3 regions of the Acidaminococcus fermentans DSM 20731 genome follow, and region 2 is predicted to be linked to each of the others. Evidence: riboswitches for the same ligand, from Rfam matches in the RefSeq annotation. Region 2 holds a riboswitch; each other region holds the start of a gene.
What was found. Region 2 has a riboswitch for S-adenosylmethionine ahead of ACFER_RS04160 (MetQ/NlpA family ABC transporter substrate-binding protein). Riboswitches for the same ligand answer to the same signal wherever they lie in the genome.
Positions count from the first base shown of each region.

Region 1: another riboswitch for S-adenosylmethionine. It lies ahead of metK (methionine adenosyltransferase); the one in region 2 lies ahead of ACFER_RS04160 (MetQ/NlpA family ABC transporter substrate-binding protein).
Region 3: another riboswitch for S-adenosylmethionine. It lies ahead of ACFER_RS06020 (methionine ABC transporter ATP-binding protein); the one in region 2 lies ahead of ACFER_RS04160 (MetQ/NlpA family ABC transporter substrate-binding protein).

Region 1 covers NC_013740.1:358,997-364,726, forward strand. Annotated here, with positions in the region: gene ACFER_RS01615 (lactate utilization protein) at 1-93, shown strand, start outside; gene citC ([citrate (pro-3S)-lyase] ligase) at 185-1,231, shown strand; SAM riboswitch class I at 1,290-1,398, shown strand; gene metK (methionine adenosyltransferase) at 1,451-2,629, shown strand; gene priA (primosomal protein N') at 2,631-5,024, shown strand; gene def (peptide deformylase) at 5,178-5,654, shown strand; gene fmt (methionyl-tRNA formyltransferase) at 5,651-5,730, shown strand, end outside.
Region 2 covers NC_013740.1:914,166-919,895, forward strand. Annotated here, with positions in the region: gene pflB (formate C-acetyltransferase) at 1-1,821, shown strand, start outside; SAM riboswitch class I at 1,900-1,999, shown strand; gene ACFER_RS04160 (MetQ/NlpA family ABC transporter substrate-binding protein) at 2,091-2,912, shown strand; gene ACFER_RS04165 (M20/M25/M40 family metallo-hydrolase) at 2,934-4,265, shown strand; gene ACFER_RS04170 (RluA family pseudouridine synthase) at 4,267-5,151, shown strand; gene ACFER_RS04175 (Flp family type IVb pilin) at 5,307-5,730, shown strand, end outside.
Region 3 covers NC_013740.1:1,304,591-1,310,320, reverse strand. Annotated here, with positions in the region: gene ACFER_RS06040 (TadA family conjugal transfer-associated ATPase) at 1-576, shown strand, start outside; gene ACFER_RS06035 (type II secretion system F family protein) at 579-1,508, shown strand; gene ACFER_RS06030 (DUF192 domain-containing protein) at 1,581-1,931, shown strand; gene ACFER_RS06025 (methionine ABC transporter permease) at 2,016-2,678, opposite strand; gene ACFER_RS06020 (methionine ABC transporter ATP-binding protein) at 2,668-3,705, opposite strand; SAM riboswitch class I at 3,776-3,885, opposite strand; gene ACFER_RS06015 (MBL fold metallo-hydrolase) at 4,184-5,044, opposite strand; gene ACFER_RS06010 (Lrp/AsnC family transcriptional regulator) at 5,181-5,642, shown strand.

The DNA of each region.
Region 1 (5,730 bases), 560 kb from region 2:
GAAACCCGTTGCTGTGAAATCCTCATTACCCGGTACGCCCGGCACCCGGAGCGGATCCATGTGATCCTGGTCAATGACCAATTGGGGTTCTGACAGGAGAAGAGAACGGAAGTTGGCGGACCAACCACTCCGTTCTCTTTTTTGTGATATAATGATAGGACTTTGAAACCTGAAGGAGACCAGAATGTCTGATTATTTTATTTCCCAAGTATATCCTTCCGACAAGCGGACCAATGCCCAGGTGGATGCCTTGCTGGAGCAGGAGGGGATCCGCCGGGATGCCAACCTGGATTATACCTGTGTGATGTTCGACAATGACTACCATGCCATTGCCACCGGCAGCTGTTTCGGCAACACCCTGCGCTGCATGGCCGTGGACCATCATCACCAGGGAGAAGGGCTGATGAATGAAATCGTTTCCCACCTGGTCCAATACCAGTATGAACGGGGCAACCTCCATCTTTTCCTCTATACCAAATGCAGTTCCGCCAAATTTTTCGGCGATCTGGGATTCTATGAGATCGCCCGGATCGAAGACCAGATCGTCTTTATGGAAAACCGGAAGGACGGCTTTTCCAGTTACCTGGACAATCTGGCCCGGAGCCGGGTGGAAGCGCCCAAAGTGGCAGCCATTGTCATGAACGCCAATCCCTTTACCCTGGGGCACCAGTATCTGGTGGAAAAAGCCGCGGCGGAAAATGATCTGGTCCATCTGTTCATGGTCAGCGAGGATGCCAGCCTGTTCCCCTATGCCGTGCGGAAACAGCTGATCCAGGAGGGCACCCGCCATCTGTCCAATCTCCGGTATCATGACAGCGGCCCCTACATCATCAGCCAGGCTACCTTCCCCAGCTATTTCCAGAAGGATGCGGAAGCGGTGATCGCCAGCCATGCCAATCTGGATCTGGCCATCTTTACCAAAATCGCCCATCGGCTGGGCATTACCGTCCGGTATGTGGGGGAAGAGCCCACCAGTGTGGTGACCGGCCTGTACAACCAGGTGATGCAGCGGCGGCTGCCGGAAGCCGGCATCCAGTGCATCGTGGTGCCCCGCCGGGAAGAACAGGGCCAGGTGGTCAGTGCATCCATCGTCCGGAAGGCGCTCCAGGAAGGGAACTGGGCACTGGTCCGGGAACAGGTGCCTGCCACCACCCTGGAATTCCTCCAGAGCGAGGCTGCCCGTCCCATCCTGGAACGGATCCGGAAAGAGCAGGACGTGGTCCACTATTAAGGGCCCGTCTTGCATTTCCCTACTGTATTTGTTATAATTACAAAGCTAAATCGAATACAGCTCATCAAGAGTGGCGGAGGGAATGGCCCTATGAAACCACAGCAACCATGGCCTGTGGCCAACGGTGCTAATTCCTGCAATGCGGTTTGTCGATTGTAAGATGAGAGTCCTATAAGTGCTCTCATTTTGGGAGTATTTTTTTTGTGCAAGGAGGAAACAATGAAAAAAGTATTTACGTCTGAATCCGTTACGGAAGGCCATCCTGACAAAATCGCCGATCAGATTTCTGATGCGGTGCTGGACGCTATCCTGGAACAGGACCCGGATGCCAGGGTTGCCTGCGAAACCCTGGTGGCCACCGGCCAGATCCATATTGTAGGGGAAATTTCCACCAGCTGCTATGTGGACATTGCCAAGATCGCCCGCCAGACGGTGATCGATATTGGCTATGACCGGGCCAAGTACGGCTTTGACGGTTCCACCTGCGGGGTGCTGATTTCCATCGATGAACAGTCTCCGGACATTGCCCAGGGGGTGGATGAATCGGACGAATCCAAACAGGGTGCCCAGGATGAAACGGAAAAAATCGGTGCCGGTGACCAGGGCATGATGTTCGGGTATGCCACCGATGAAACCCCGGAATACATGCCCCTGCCCATTTCCCTGGCCCACAAGCTGGCCCGCCGGCTGGCCCAGGTGCGGAAAGACGGTACCCTGCCTTATCTCCGCCCGGATGGCAAGACCCAGGTAACGGTGGAATATGAGGATGACCAGCCCGTACGGGTGGATACCATTGTGGTTTCTGCCCAGCACAGCCCGGAAATCACCATGGAACAGCTGCGGAAGGATATCCTGGAACAGGTGGTCCGTCCGGTGGTGCCTGCCAGCCTGTTGGATGACAGGACCATCTATCACATCAACCCCACCGGCCGGTTCGTCATCGGCGGGCCCCAGGGGGATTCCGGTCTTACCGGCCGGAAGATCATCGTGGACACCTACGGGGGCATGGCCCGTCACGGGGGTGGCGCCTTCTCCGGGAAGGATGCCACCAAGGTGGACCGGAGTGCCGCCTATGCAGCCCGGTATGTGGCCAAGAACGTGGTGGCTGCCGGCCTGGCCAAAAAATGCGAAATCCAGCTGGCCTATGCCATCGGGGTGGCCCGTCCTGTATCCATCAGTGTGAATACCTTTGGTACGGCGGCCATTCCGGAAGAAAAAATCGTGGAACTGATCGAAAAGAACTTCTCCCTGACCCCGGCCGGGATCATCCGGAGCCTGGACCTGCGCCGGCCCATTTATCGGCAGACGGCGGCCTATGGCCATTTCGGCAGGACCGATGTGGATCTGCCCTGGGAACGGCTGGATAAAGTGGATGTGCTGAAAAAAGCACTGGAATAAGATGGAATACGCCAAGGTTGCCATCAATCTGCCTGCCAAAAACATTTTCCGGCAGTTCACCTATCATGTGCCGGAAACCCTGGATTTCCTGGGCCAGGGCTGGCGGGTGGTGGTGCCTTTCGGCCAGCAGCTGCTGGAAGGCTTTATTGTGGAAGAGGACCGGGAACCGGATCTGTCCCGGGAACTGAAGGATATTGCGGATGTGGTGGGGACGGAACCCTGGTTCGACAGTGAGATGCTGGCCACGGCCTACTGGCTGTCCCAGTATTACCTGTGCACCCTGGCGGAAGCCCTGCGCCTGTTCATTCCAGGCCGGAAAAGCCTGGCGGCAGTGGGGAAATACGTGCCGGTGCCGGAAGCGGAAGGATTGTCCCGGCCAGAGCAGGAACTGTATGATTTCCTGACACTGAAGGGGCCGCTGCCCCGGAAGGCCATCCGCCGGATCCCCGGGGGAGAGACGGCCCTGAAGGGACTGATCGCCCGGAAGGCGGTGGTCCTTTCCTACGATGTGAAATACAAACTGCGGGAAAAAACCGAACGGACCTTCACAGCAACGCCGGAAGGACTGGCCGCACAGGAAAACGGAGAGGTCCGGGGCAAAAGCCAGCAGGCTGCCCTGGACCTTTTGCCGTATGGAAAGACCGCCAGTGCCGGAGAACTGGAAGCCCGGGGCATCACCTCCGCCGTCCTGCGGAATCTGGTCCGGAAGGGGTGGCTGCTGGAAGGCAGGCGGCGGGTCCTCCGGGACAGCTATCAGGGCCTGGAAGCCCGGAAAGAAACCCTGGAACTGACGGAGGAACAGCAGGCGGCCATCCAGGCAGTGGACGCAGCCCGGGAAAACCGGGAAGCCCGGACCTTCCTGCTCCAGGGCATCACCGGCAGCGGCAAGACGGAAGTCTATCTGCGGCTGGCGGCCAGAGCACTCCAGGCTGGCCAGCAGGTGATGGTGCTGGTGCCGGAAATCGCCCTCACCGGGCAGATCGTCAAACGGTTCAAGGCATGGTTCGGAGCCGGAGTGGCGGTGGCCCACAGCCGTCTTTCCGCCAGTGAGCGGGGGGATGTGTGGAGCCGGATGCGGTCCGGCCAGGCCCGGGTCCTGATCGGGGTGCGGTCGGCGGTGTTCTGCCCCTTTGCGGATCTGGGACTGATCCTTATCGATGAAGAGCATGAAGGAACCTACAAACAGGAAGAACGGCCCAGCTATCATGCCCGGCTGGTGGCCCAGTACCGGGCCCATTACCGGAAGGTGCCGGTGGTGCTGGGATCGGCTACCCCCGACCTGGAATCGTATTATCTGGCAGAAAAGGGGGGCTATACCCTCCTTCGGCTGACCCATCGGGCCAGGTCCGGCAGCCATCTGCCCAAAGTCTCGATTGTGGATATGCGGGAAGAGCTCCATCAGGGGAACCGGACGGTGCTTTCCGAAGCCCTGCGGACCCGGCTGGAGCATGTGGTGCAGAACGGGGAACAGGCCATTGTCCTCTTGAACCGCCGGGGCTTTTCCACCTTTGTCCTGTGCCGGGACTGCGGGGAATCCCTCAGCTGTCCCAACTGTGCGGTTTCCCTGGTGTACCATGCCCGGGAGCAGCTGATGGAATGCCATTACTGCGGCTATACGGAACCGGTGCCCACCAAATGTCCCTACTGCGGCAGTCCCCGGATCCGGTTCTTCGGGACCGGGACAGAAAAGGCGGAACGGGAAATCCGGGAGCTGTGTCCGGGAGTGAAGCCCCTGCGCATGGATCAGGATTCCACCAGCGGAAAATTCGCCCATGAGCAGATCCTCCAGGCCTTCCGCAGCGGACTGTACAATGTGCTGCTGGGGACCCAGATGGTGGCCAAGGGCCACGATATCCCCAATGTGACCCTGGTGGGGGTGCTCAGTGCGGATTCCCAGCTGAACCTGCCGGATTTCCGCAGCGGAGAACGGTGCTTTGCCCTGCTGACCCAGGCAGCCGGCCGGGCCGGCCGGGGGGATAAGCCGGGGGAAGTGATCTTCCAGGCCTATGATGCAGAAAATCCCATCCTCCAGCTGGCGGCCAGGCAGGATTATGAAGGCTTCGCCAAAATGGAACTGGAGCAGCGGAAGGAACTGAGCTATCCGCCCTTTACCCGGATGTTGAAGATCACCGTCCTCCACAAAAAGGAGGAAGAGGCCCTGGCCATTGCCCAGAAACTGGTGAACGCCCTGGAGGCCTGGCAGCTGGAAAGCGGGCATCCCCTGGAGATCCTGGGACCTTTCCCGGCCATTGTGGCCCGGGTGAACCAGATCTACCGGATCAACGTGCTGCTGAAAAGCCCCCGGATGAAACCGGTGAAAGAATGGCTCCGCCAGTCAGAATACCGGGAACTGCCCAATGTGTATTTTGACGTGGATCCCATCAGTGTGGTGTAGGGGGAGCTGTTGCATGGGCAACAGCTCCTTGTTGGAGTCGCGGCTCGCGACCCGTGACCCGCGACTGGGGGGTGTGAATTTTTTTCACACCCCCCCTTTTCCATGTCCTATGGTATAATAGAAAGTAAAAATTGCGATAGGAGTCGATGATATATGGCAATCTATGACATTGTGAAAGTCGGGGCCCCGATCCTTCGGGAGAAGGCAGTCCCTGTTACCCGTTTCGATAAAAAGCTGGCCCGCCTGCTGAAGGATATGGCGGAAACCATGTATGCGGCCAATGGCTGCGGCCTGGCTGCCCCCCAGATCGGCCTCAGCAAACGGCTGGTGGTCATCGATGCCGGAGACGGTGCCGGCATCCGGGAATTCGTGAATCCGGTACTGACGGATCCGGAAGGAGAGGCAGTGGATTCCGAAGGATGCCTCAGCGTCCCTGATTACGAAGGGGAAGTGAAGCGGGCCGCCCGGATCACCGTCCATTTCCAGGACCGGAAAGGGGATCATTACCGGCTGACCGCCGACGGGCTCCTGGCCCGGGCTCTCCAGCATGAATGCGATCATCTGGAAGGGGTCCTGTTCATTGACAAGGCCGTCAGCCTGTCTGCCAAGCCGAAAGAAGGCCGAGAATGAAAATTGTATTTATGGGAACGCCGGAATTCGCCGCTGCCAGTCTGAAGGCACTGGTGGAATCCGGAAACTGTGAAAT
Region 2 (5,730 bases):
TACACCGCTGAAATGCGCCGGGCCCGTCACAGCCACATCGTAACCGGTCTGCCCGACACCTACGGCCGGGGCCGGATCGTGGGGGACTACCGGAGAGTGGCTCTCTACGGCATCGACTTCCTGATCAACAAGAAAAACGAAGATCTGGACAACTGCGGCTGCGGCGTCATGACCGACGACATCATCCGGCAGCGGGAAGAACTGGCGGAACAGATCCGGGCCCTGAAACAGATGAAGGAAATGGCCAAAGTCTACGGCTATGACATTTCCGCCCCGGCCAAGAATGCCAAGGAAGCGGTACAATGGCTGTACTTCGGCTACCTGGCTGCCGTGAAGACCCAGAACGGGGCTGCCATGAGCGTGGGCCGGATCTCCACCTTCCTGGATATCTACATCAGCCGTGACCTGGCCGAAGGGACCCTGACCGAAGAGGCGGCCCAGGAACTGATCGACCACCTGACCCTGAAATTCCGTATGGTGAAATTCGCCCGTATCCCGTCCTACAACCAGCTGTTCTCCGGTGACCCGGTATGGGCCACCCTGGAAATGGCCGGCATCGGCATGGACGGCCGGCACATGGTCACCCGGAACGACTTCCGGTTCCTCCATACCCTGGAAAACATGGGGCCTTCTCCGGAACCGAACCTGACTGTGCTGTATTCTTCCGCACTGCCGGATAACTTCAAGAAATACGCTGCCCACATTTCCATCACCACTTCTTCCATCCAGTACGAAAACGACGATGTGATGAAGCCCGTATGGGGCGATGACTACAGCATCTGCTGCTGCGTATCCGCCACCCAGACCGGGAAGGAAATGCAGTTCTTCGGGGCTCGGGCCAACCTGGGCAAATGCCTGCTGTACGCCATCAACGGGGGCAAGGACGAAAAGTTCCTGACCAAGGACGGCAAACACATGCAGGTGGGGCCGGAATATGCGCCCATCACTTCTGAAGTGCTGGATTACGGCGAAGTGATGCACAAATTCGACCTGATGATGGACTGGCTGGCCGGGCTGTACGTGAACATCCTGAACCTGATCCAGTACATGCATGACAAATACTACTATGAAGCGGCTGAAATGGCCCTGATTGACACCGATGTGCGCCGGACCTTTGCCACCGGTATCGCCGGGTTCTCCCATGTGGTGGATTCCCTGTGCGCCATCAAATATGCCAAAGTCTCCACGGTCCGGGATGAATCCGGCCTGGTGGTGGACTACAAGATCGAAGGGGACTTCCCCAAATACGGCAACGATGATCCCCGGGCGGATGAAATCGCCGTGTGGCTGCTGAAGACCTTCATGACCAAGCTGCGGAAACACCACACCTACCGGAATTCCGAAGCCACCACCTCCATCCTGACCATCACCTCCAATGTGGTGTACGGCGGCGCCACCGGTGCCCTGCCTGATGGACGGAAGGCCTATACCCCGTTCGCTCCCGGTGCCAACCCGGCCTACGGTGCGGAACAGAACGGCCTGCTGGCATCCCTGAACTCCGTAGCCAAACTGCCCTACGAATACGCGCTGGACGGGATTTCCAACACCCAGACCATCGCTCCGGAAACCCTGGGCCACAACGAAGAAGAACAGAAAGCCACCCTGGTGCGGGTGATGGACGGTTACTTCGACCAGGGAGCCCACCACCTGAACGTGAACGTGTTCGGTGTGGACAAGCTGATCGACTGCATGGAACATCCGGAAAAACCGGAATACGCCAACTTCACCATCCGGGTATCCGGCTACGCGGTGAAATTCATCGACCTGACAAGAGAACAGCAGCTGGACGTCATCGCCCGCCGCGCCCATCAGAAGATGTAACTGTTCTTGATCAGGTTACAAAAAACCCTTGACTTTCCTAGTGAAGTAGTGTAGAATCAGAACCATCAAAATCACATACCTTCATCGAGAGCAGCAGAGGGATTTGGCCCTATGAAGCTGCGGCAACCCCCGGATGGGAAGGTGCCAATTCCAACAGGGATTCCCTGGCAGATGAAAAAGCGAGCTCAGTCATCAGAAACGCCATCTGTCCAGCAGGTGGCGTTTTTCTTGTGTGGCTTTCGGGAAGGCAAAAAAAGGAGAGATGTTGTATGAAACTGAAGAAATGGATTGCAGCAGCGGTAGCCGTACTGGCTCTGGCCAGCCTGGTCAGCGGCTGCGGCAGCGACAAAAAGGCGGCCGCTCCGGCGGAAAAGAAAACCATCACCGTGGGAATCACTCCCGGGTATTCCGAACAGATCATGGAAGTGGTGAAAAAGGAAGCCGCCAAACAGGGGCTGACGGTGGAAATCAAGACCTTCAGTGACTATGTAACCCCGGACCAGGCCCTGGCCCAGAAGGACATCGACCTGAACTCCTTCCAGCATGAACCCTTTCTGCTGGCCTTCAACAAAAAGAACGGGACCAAACTGGTAAGCATCGGCAAGACCTATCTGGCTCCCCTGAAACTGTATTCCACCAAGATCAAGGACATCAAGGACATCCCGGACGGCGCCAAGATCGCCATCCCCAATGATCCTTCCAACGGTGGCCGGGCCATCCTGATGCTGAGCAAACTGGGCCTGCTGAAAGTGAACCCGGATGTAAAAGCCACGGAACTGACCGTAAACGACATCACCGAAAACCCGAAACACCTGCAGATCCTGGAACTGGAAGCAGCGCAGCTGCCCCGCAGCCTGGATGACACCACGGCCTCCGTCATCAACGCCGGCTATGCCAACAGCGCCAAACTGGCTCCGGAACTGGCCATTGCCAAGGAAGACAACACCAGCCCCTATGTGAACATCATCGCCGCCCGGGAAGAAGACAAGGACAACCCCACCTACAAGAAATTCGTCCAGATCTTCCAGAGCCAGCCGGTAAAGGATTACATCCTGGAAAACTGCAAGGGCAACCTGGAACCTGCCTGGTAATTGAGAAAGAAGGGAACGGCAGTGAATCTTACAAAAGAAGAACAGAAATACGCCGCCCATCTCCAGCGGTTCATCCAGTGCGCCACCGTGTCCAACGCCAATGTGGACCGGGTGGACTGGAGCCAGTTCGAGAAGCTCCATGAAGCGTTCCGGGAATTCTATCCCCATATTTTCAGCCTGATGGAGCTGGATGAAGTGGGCCAGGCCGGCCTTCAGTTCCATCTGAAAGGCAGCGGCAGCGACAAAAAGCCCCTGCTGCTCATGGCCCACCAAGATGTGGTGGAAGTGGGGGACGGTCGCCAGTGGACCTTCGACCCCTTCGGAGGGGAACTGATCGACGGCTGCATCTGCGGCCGGGGCACCACCGACTGCAAGCATCTGCTGCTGGCGGAAATGGAAGCGGTGGAAGCCCTGCTGGCAGAAGGCTGGCGGCCCTCCTATGACCTGTATCTGTCCCTGGGCTACAGCGAGGAAGTGTACCTGGAAAACGATGTGGACGGAGCGGAAAAGCTCACCCGAAACCTGGAACAGAAGGGCATCCGGCTGGGTACCGTGGTGGATGAAGGAGGCGGCCTGTTCCCGGTAGGGGACAAGCTGGAAGCCAAGATCGGAGTGGCAGAAAAATCTCCCGTGAACTTCGAGATCTACGCCAATTCTCCCGGAGGCCATTCCAGCCGTCCGGGAAAGGGCACGGCTCTGGGGACCCTGGCCAAAGCCATTGTGGCCATCGAAAGCCATCCTTTCCCTTACCGGCTCACGCCGCTCACCCTGGCCCATCTCCAGAAAAGTGCCAGGCTCCAGGAAGGCAGCCGCCGGGCCATCTATGCAGATCCGGAAGGCCACTGGAAGGAACTGTGCCAGCTGGCACAGGAAGATCCGGCTCTGGACGCCCTGCTCCACACCACCATTGCCTTTACCATGGCAGAAGCCAGCAAGCAGCCCAATGTGCTGCCCAGCCATGCAGCCGCCCAGATGAGCGTCCGGGTGCTCCAGGGGGATACGGTGGAATCCTGTGAAGGGTATTTCCGCCAGTTCCTGCCGGAAGGGGTGGAAATCCGCCATGTGTCCGGGAAGGATCCGCTGCCCGCCTCCGATCCTCAGGGGTACGGGATCCAGGTGGCGGAAAAAGTCCTGAAGGAGCAGTACGGGGACAAGGTGGACGTGGTGCCGTTTCTGATGCTGGGAGGCACCGACAGCCATTACTACAAGCGGATCGCCGACAATGTGATGCTGTTTTCCGGGTATCGCCGGGATGAACGGTGGGGAGCCGCCCACCAGGTGAACGAAAAGATCCCCGCCGATGCCCTGAAGGGCAGCGTGGACTTTTTCAAGAAATTTCTGCGGTCCTACTGATATGGAACTGAGCTACCAGGTGGACCGGGACCATGCCGGATGCTGTGTACGCCAGGCAGCCCGGGGGCCCATGCACCTTTCGGAAAAACTCTGGCGCAAAATCAAATGGAACGGTACCATCACCGTAAACGGATCCCCGGTTTCCAGTCCTTCTCACAGGCTGGAAGCCGGGGACCGGCTTGTATTCCGCTGGGAAGAAAAAGCGGCGGTGATTCCCGTCCATCTGCCCCTTTCCCTTTTGTATGAAGATGAGGATCTGCTGGTAGTGGACAAGCCGGCAGGGATGCTGATCCATCCCACCTGGTCGGGCGCCCGGGATACCCTGGTCCAGGCCGTGGGAGGGTATTTCCGCCGGACCGGACAGCACTGCGGCATCCATCCGCTGTACCGGCTGGACCGGGATACCACCGGAGTCCTGATGGTGGCCAAATCCGCTTTCGCCAAACACGCCCTGACCCGGGATCACAGCCAGATCTACCGGGAATACCTGGCGGTTTGTGAAGGAAGGTGGGGGATTCCTCAGGGACGAATCGAACATCCCATCGGCCGGGTGGCGGAAGGGGTGGACCGGTGGACCGTGCGGCCCGATGGCCGGCCGGCGGTGACGGAATACCGGATCCTGGAAGAGAACCAGGAATGGACGGTGCTGAAAATCCATCTGCTCACCGGCCGGACCCACCAGATCCGGGTCCATTTTGCCCACGAAGGACACCCGCTGGTGGGGGATCCCCTGTACGGGACAAAAGACGGCCGGATCGCCCGTCAGGCTCTCCACGCCTGGACCGTCCGTTTCCGGCATCCCCGGACCGGAGAAGAGATACTCCTCACCGCACCGATGCCGGGGGATATGGAGGGGCTGCTGGGGGAGAAAAGCAGTGCAGAGTGAAGAGCAGGAAGGCAAATGCCCGGCATTTGCCACCCAAAATGATGAACGATGAACGACAAACGATGAACCCGCAGGATTGCCTGAAAGGACGCTCTGACCTCTCTCCTAAAATATGATATAATCAAATAAGAACACCGCAAGGGAGATGGATACGGATGAGACAACAGAAAGGGCAGGACATCATTGAATATGCACTGATGCTGGCAATCATCGTCGGTATCGGCGGATGGATATACAACGCCGGTGCCAATGGCGGCCTGGCCGGGTCCATCAATTCTGTATTCAACAACGCCAGCGCTCTCCTGGACGAAGCTTCCAAGGAAAAACTCCCGGCCGCGTCCACAGCGAAAGATATCATCGAACGGCTCCGGCAGGGACGGTACGACGGGCTGGCGGATGTGCTCCAGGGGAAACCATCCAGCACCCTGGTGATTTCTTCGGACAGTGCAGCGGGACAGGACCTGGCCCGGAAACTGAATATCCAGACCAAAGAGGGAGACGGCTGGTTTGCCAGAGTCCAAACCGATGGGACAACCGTGTTTTCCTATTACTCGGCAGCAGCCAACAATGGCGTCACAT
Region 3 (5,730 bases), 390 kb from region 2:
CAGCCCCATGTGGTGACCCTGGAAGCCCGGCCTGCCAACATTGAAGGCAAAGGGGCCGTGACCATCCGGGACCTGGTGAAGAACTCCCTGCGGATGCGCCCGGACCGGATCATCGTAGGGGAAGTCCGCGGGGGCGAAGCCCTGGACATGCTCCAGGCCATGAATACGGGCCACGAAGGGTCTTTGACCACCGCCCACGCCAACAGCCCCCGGGATGTACTGTCCCGTCTGGAAACCATGGTGCTCATGAGCGGCCTGGACCTGCCGGTACGGGCCATCCGGGACCAGATTTCTTCGGCTCTGGACCTGATCATCCATCAGGAGCGGATCCAGGACGGATCCCGGAAAATCACCTATATTACGGAAGTCCAGAAGATGGAAGGGGATGTGATCGTCCTCCAGGACCTGTTCCGGTATGTCCAGACCGGGTTTGACGAAAGCGGCAAGGCTCTGGGGGAATTCCGTCCCACCGGGCTCCAGCCCCAGTTCCTGAGCAAGTTCAAATCTCACAATGTGGAATATCCGGCCTTTATGCAGAAGGCCCGGCCGGGGATTGACTGGGAAGAAGGTGACTGACCATGCTGGCACTGTCTCTTTCCATTGCCTTGGCGCTGTTCTTCTATCTATCCCTGTCGGTGCTGGCCCTGAAGAAGATCCAGGGCGAAGAAGTGAAGCGCCGGCTGGAAACCTTCCGGGAAGAAGAAAAGCCCCAGGAAGCAGAGGACAATCCCAATGACCTGAAGAAGATCCCCCTGTACCAGCGGACCATTGGCCGGCTGCTGGCCCAGGCCATGGACTTTTTCTCCAAATTCGCTCCTTCAGCCCTGCCCCAGATGATGGAACAGCGGATCATCCTGGCCGGGAAGCAGGGGATCTGGAAGCCCCGGACCCTGGTGGGCATCTGGTTCGTTTCCATGATTTTCTGGGGGTTCCAGGGGTTCCGGTACACCACCGGCCATCCCATGAGCACCTTCGGGGGCCTTGTATTGATCTGGGGATGTCTGCTGTTCGGAGCCATGCTGCCTTTCGGGGTGCTGAACCATATCATCCGGAACCGGCAGACGAAGATTATCCGGCAGCTGCCGGATGTGCTGGATCTGCTGTCCATTTCCGTCCAGGCCGGTCTGTCGCTGGACGGGGCCATGCGAAAAGTGGTGGAACGGATGGAAGGCCCTCTGATCGATGAATTCCGCCGGATGCTCCGGGATGTGCGGATGGGCATGACCCGCCGCCGGTCCATGCAGCTGATGGCCAGGCGGTGTGATGTGCAGGATGTGTACCTGTTCGTCATGTCCGTGGTCCAGTCAGAACGGCTGGGAGCTTCCATGTCCGATACCCTGGTGATCCAGGCGGACAACATGCGGGACCTGCGGAGACAGCGGGCCAGGACCCAGGCCATGAAGGCACCGGTGAAGATGATCTTCCCCCTGGTGTTCTGCATTTTCCCCGCCATTTTCGTGGTGGTGCTGTTGCCGTCGCTGATTTCCCTGATGCAGGGGATGAAATGAGAAAGCGGGGCTGTTGCAGGAGCAACAGCCCCGTCGTACGTCATGGGGTCATACGCCGAAGGAGAAAATAAATTGTCCAAACAGGAAACCTGGTCCTTTGGGGACCATGCTGAAATCCGGATTGCTGTGGAAATCGCTGACACCTGGTGGGGACGGTTCCGGGGGCTGATGCTGCGGAAGCCTTTGCCTCCGGCTGCGGGCCTGTGGCTGAACCCCACCAACAGCATCCACATGTGCTTCATGGGGTTTGCCATCGATGCGGTGTATTTCAACGACCGGATGGAAATCGTGAAAATCGTCAAAAACCTCCACCCCTGGCTGGGTCTTTCCGCCTGCCTGAAGGCCACTTCCGTGCTGGAAATGAAAGCCGGAGAAGCGGACCGGCTGGGGATGAAGGTGGGGATGAAGCGGATTGTTGCATAAGCAACAATCCCTGTCAACGGTCAGCTGTCAAAATGGCCCGCCCGGGCGGGCAAAAAAAATCCACCCTCGAGGGGTGGATTTTTTTTATTTGATCTTCGTCTTGTTCAACTTGGCCGAAATCTTGTTCCCGATGGTCTGGACCAGCTGGACCAGGGCAATCAGGACGATGACGGTGGCAATCATAGTGTCGGCCTGGAACCGCTGATACCCGTAGCGGATGGCCAGGTCCCCCAGGCCGCCGCCCCCCAGGGCACCGGCCATGGCGCTGGAACCGATCAGGCTGATCACCGCCAGGGTGATGCCCAGCACAATGGAATGCATGGCTTCCGGCAGCAGCACCTTCCAGATGATCTGGAGAGGGGAGGCCCCCATGCTCTGGGCCGCTTCAATGACCCCGGGATCCACTTCCAGCAGGGAGGATTCGATGATCCGGGAAATGAACGGGGTGCAGGAAATGGTCAGAGGCACGATGGCGGCGGTGGTGCCGATGGAAGACCCCACTATGATCCGGGTGAGGGGAATGATGGCCACCATCAGGATAATGAAAGGCACGGACCGGAGGGCGTTGACAATGGAGCCCAGGGTTTTGTGGAGAGCCGCATTTTCCTTGATGTGGCCTTTTCCGGTAATGGTCAGGATCACCCCCAGGGGGATGCCGAACAGGGATGCAATGGCCGCAGAGAGGGCCACCATGTAGAGGGTCTCTCCCAGGGCCTTAATCAGCAGATGGATCATATTAGGAGACATAACCGATCACCTCGTCTTTGACTTTTCTTTCGTGGAGGTAATCCAGGGCTTTCTTCAGATGGGCCTCGTCCCCTTCCACTTCAATGAGCAGGGTCCCGAAGGGGGTATCCTGCAGGGTTTCAATGTTGGCCGTGAGGATGTTCACGTTGGTATCGTATTCTTTGATCAGCACGGAAACAATGGGCTCTCCGGCGCTGTCCCCGATGAAGCTCAGGCTGACCAGGGCCTTGTCTCCGGCTTTGTAATCCTTGTGGATGTCCAGTTTCCTGACGAAATCAGGCAGGTCGTTGTGCTGGATGCTGGCCACGAATTCCCGGGTGGTGGCTTTCTGGGGGTTGGTGAAAATATCCACCATGGACCCCTGTTCGATGATTTCCCCGTTTTCAATGACGGCGACCCGGTCGCAGATTTCTTTCACCACATTCATCTGGTGGGTGATCATGACGATGGTGATGTGGAGCCGTTTGTTGATGTCCCGGAGCAGGTTCAGGATGCTTTCCGTGGTCTGGGGATCCAGGGCGGAAGTGGCTTCATCGCAGAGCAGCACTTTGGGATCGCTGGCCAGGGCCCGGGCGATGCCCACCCGCTGTTTCTGGCCCCCGGACAGCTGGCTGGGGTAGTGGTCCGCCCGGTCTTTCAGGCCCACCAGGTCCAGCAGGGGTTCCACTTTCTTCTGGATGGCGGCTTTGTCCAGCCCCTGGATTTCCAGAGGGAAGGCAATGTTGCCGAAAACCGTGCGGCTGGACAGCAGGTTGAAATGCTGGAAGATCATGCCGATGTTCTGCCGGGCCTTCCGCAGCTGTTCTTCGCCCAGGGCGGTCATTTCCTGGCCGTCCACGATCACCTTGCCGCTGGTGGGTTTTTCCAGCATGTTGATGCACCGGACCAGGGTGCTTTTGCCGGCCCCGGAAAGGCCGATGATGCCGAAGATCTCACCTTCGTTGATGGTCAGATTGATGTCTTTCAGGGCGTGCAGGTCGCCGGAAGACGTATGATAGATTTTGTCGATGTGCTGCAGTTCTATCAAGGGGGTTCACCTCCGTAAAAATAAAAATTCCCCTTCATGAAAATGAAGAGGAATCAGTTGAGCTCACTCATCTTCATCTTTCAGGCAGTGCCTGATGGACTTAGCACCGTTCAGCCAATAGAAGCGCTGATGGTTGCCGTAACTTCATAGGGCCAGTCCCTCCGTTACTCTGGATGAATTCTGTGCGTATTAAATGATACCGTATAAAGTACAGTTTGTCAATGGGAATTGGGCCATTAAGTGCAGAAAGAAGAGTGCAGAGGGGGATGGAAGGAGCGAGCAGTCTTGAGGAGATTGCGGGCCTGTTTTATCGATATGTAATGTTTTAGAATAAGTCGGAATGGGAACCTGTACGAAAAAGGAACAATTCCAGTACAACGATTTTAAGGACTGCTGCACGTCACATTACGTGCAACAGCCCCCATTTATCACGCTGTTGCACGCGATTTCACATGCAACAGCTCACTTTGTTACGTTCTTATTTATCAAAATTTATTATCTGTCCATCATCCGGTACAGCTACCTGTTTGTCTATCTTTCTGCTATGGACAAAGTCGCGCATATTCTTGCGTGATATGGTGCAATGGTTAATGGCATCCATATGCACCGCTACAATTTTGGCATTTGGCATTCTCGTTGCCGCTCTGCCTACATCTTCTGTACCCATAATAATGGAATCATTGTAGCAGATGGACTTAGCATAACCAGTATTCATAATCAGAATATCGGGCTGACGATTTTGCAGCGTTTTATCAACCCGGGCCGTCCAGACTGTATCGCCCATCAGGTAAGTAGTTTTTTCACCGGGAGCAGCAAAGACCACGCCCATACTTTCTCCGAGCAGTGCGCTGTAAGCGGGATTGGCATACATCTCTTCCGTGCCATGCGTGCCTTCTACTCTGGTCAGGCGCACCCCTTGGAACTCGATATCCCGATCCAGCACCTGAATATTGCGGAAACCTTCCTTGCGAATTTCAGTAGCGTCCTTATCATCCTGCACAAATACAGGAATATCTTTGTTGATGAACTGCTGAGCTACTTCATCCCAATGGTCAAGATGGGTATGCGTGACAATTAACGCATCAACATCCTTTAATACATCCTCCTTTGATTCGGGCAAGTCCACCTTGGGATTGCGCACCTCACTGTTAAAAGAACCAGCAAAGCCTTCATAACGGCCTTTTTCTGCCAGCATGGGGTCTATCAAAAATACCGTATCGTTGTACGCCAGTTTGCCCGTAGCATTGCGTACATGCTGGTAAGAAACCTGTGCAAAGGCACTGCCCGTCATCATCGTCATTCCCAAGAATGCAGCCAGTAAAGTTTTTCTCCACTTCATTTCATTTCCTCCTCTGAATCACAATTTAATTTACATTGTGATTATACTTTGCTAGAATTTTACTTACGATACAGGATTTCAAGAGATGCAGACAAATCACTTGAAATTTTCAAGTTTTCAAGTTAGGAGCATTGCCATGAATTTTTTACCTGCCAACAACAAAAAAATTGACAAAACTGACCATGAAATCCTCAGCATTCTGCATAAAGAGGCCAGAATTTCCATGACTGAACTGGGAAAACGCGTTCATTTAACCAGTCAGGCGGTCAGGAATCGTCTTGACCGCCTGACTGATTTGGGCGTTGTCCATCACTATACCGTGAATGTCAACTGCCCCGTATATGGTTATAAAACACATGCCCTTATAAAAATAACCCCACACAGCGGTTTTATGAAGTCCCTGTTGGATTATCTTACTCAGTGCCACTGCCATATCAACCACTGTTATCAGATAACTGGTGCTCAAACACTGTCCATCGACAGTTATTTTACGGACGAGGCCGAATTGCAGGAATTTATTGACACAATCCAAAAATGGGGGGATTATGAAATCGAATTGGTATTAAGGGACATCTTACTCTCTGAAGGTGATGAATGATTTTTTTCTGTAACAGACACATTCACTATCCGCAGACATAAGATTTTGTGTGGTTTCCGTCAGGCTTTCCCAAACACCAAGGCTGACA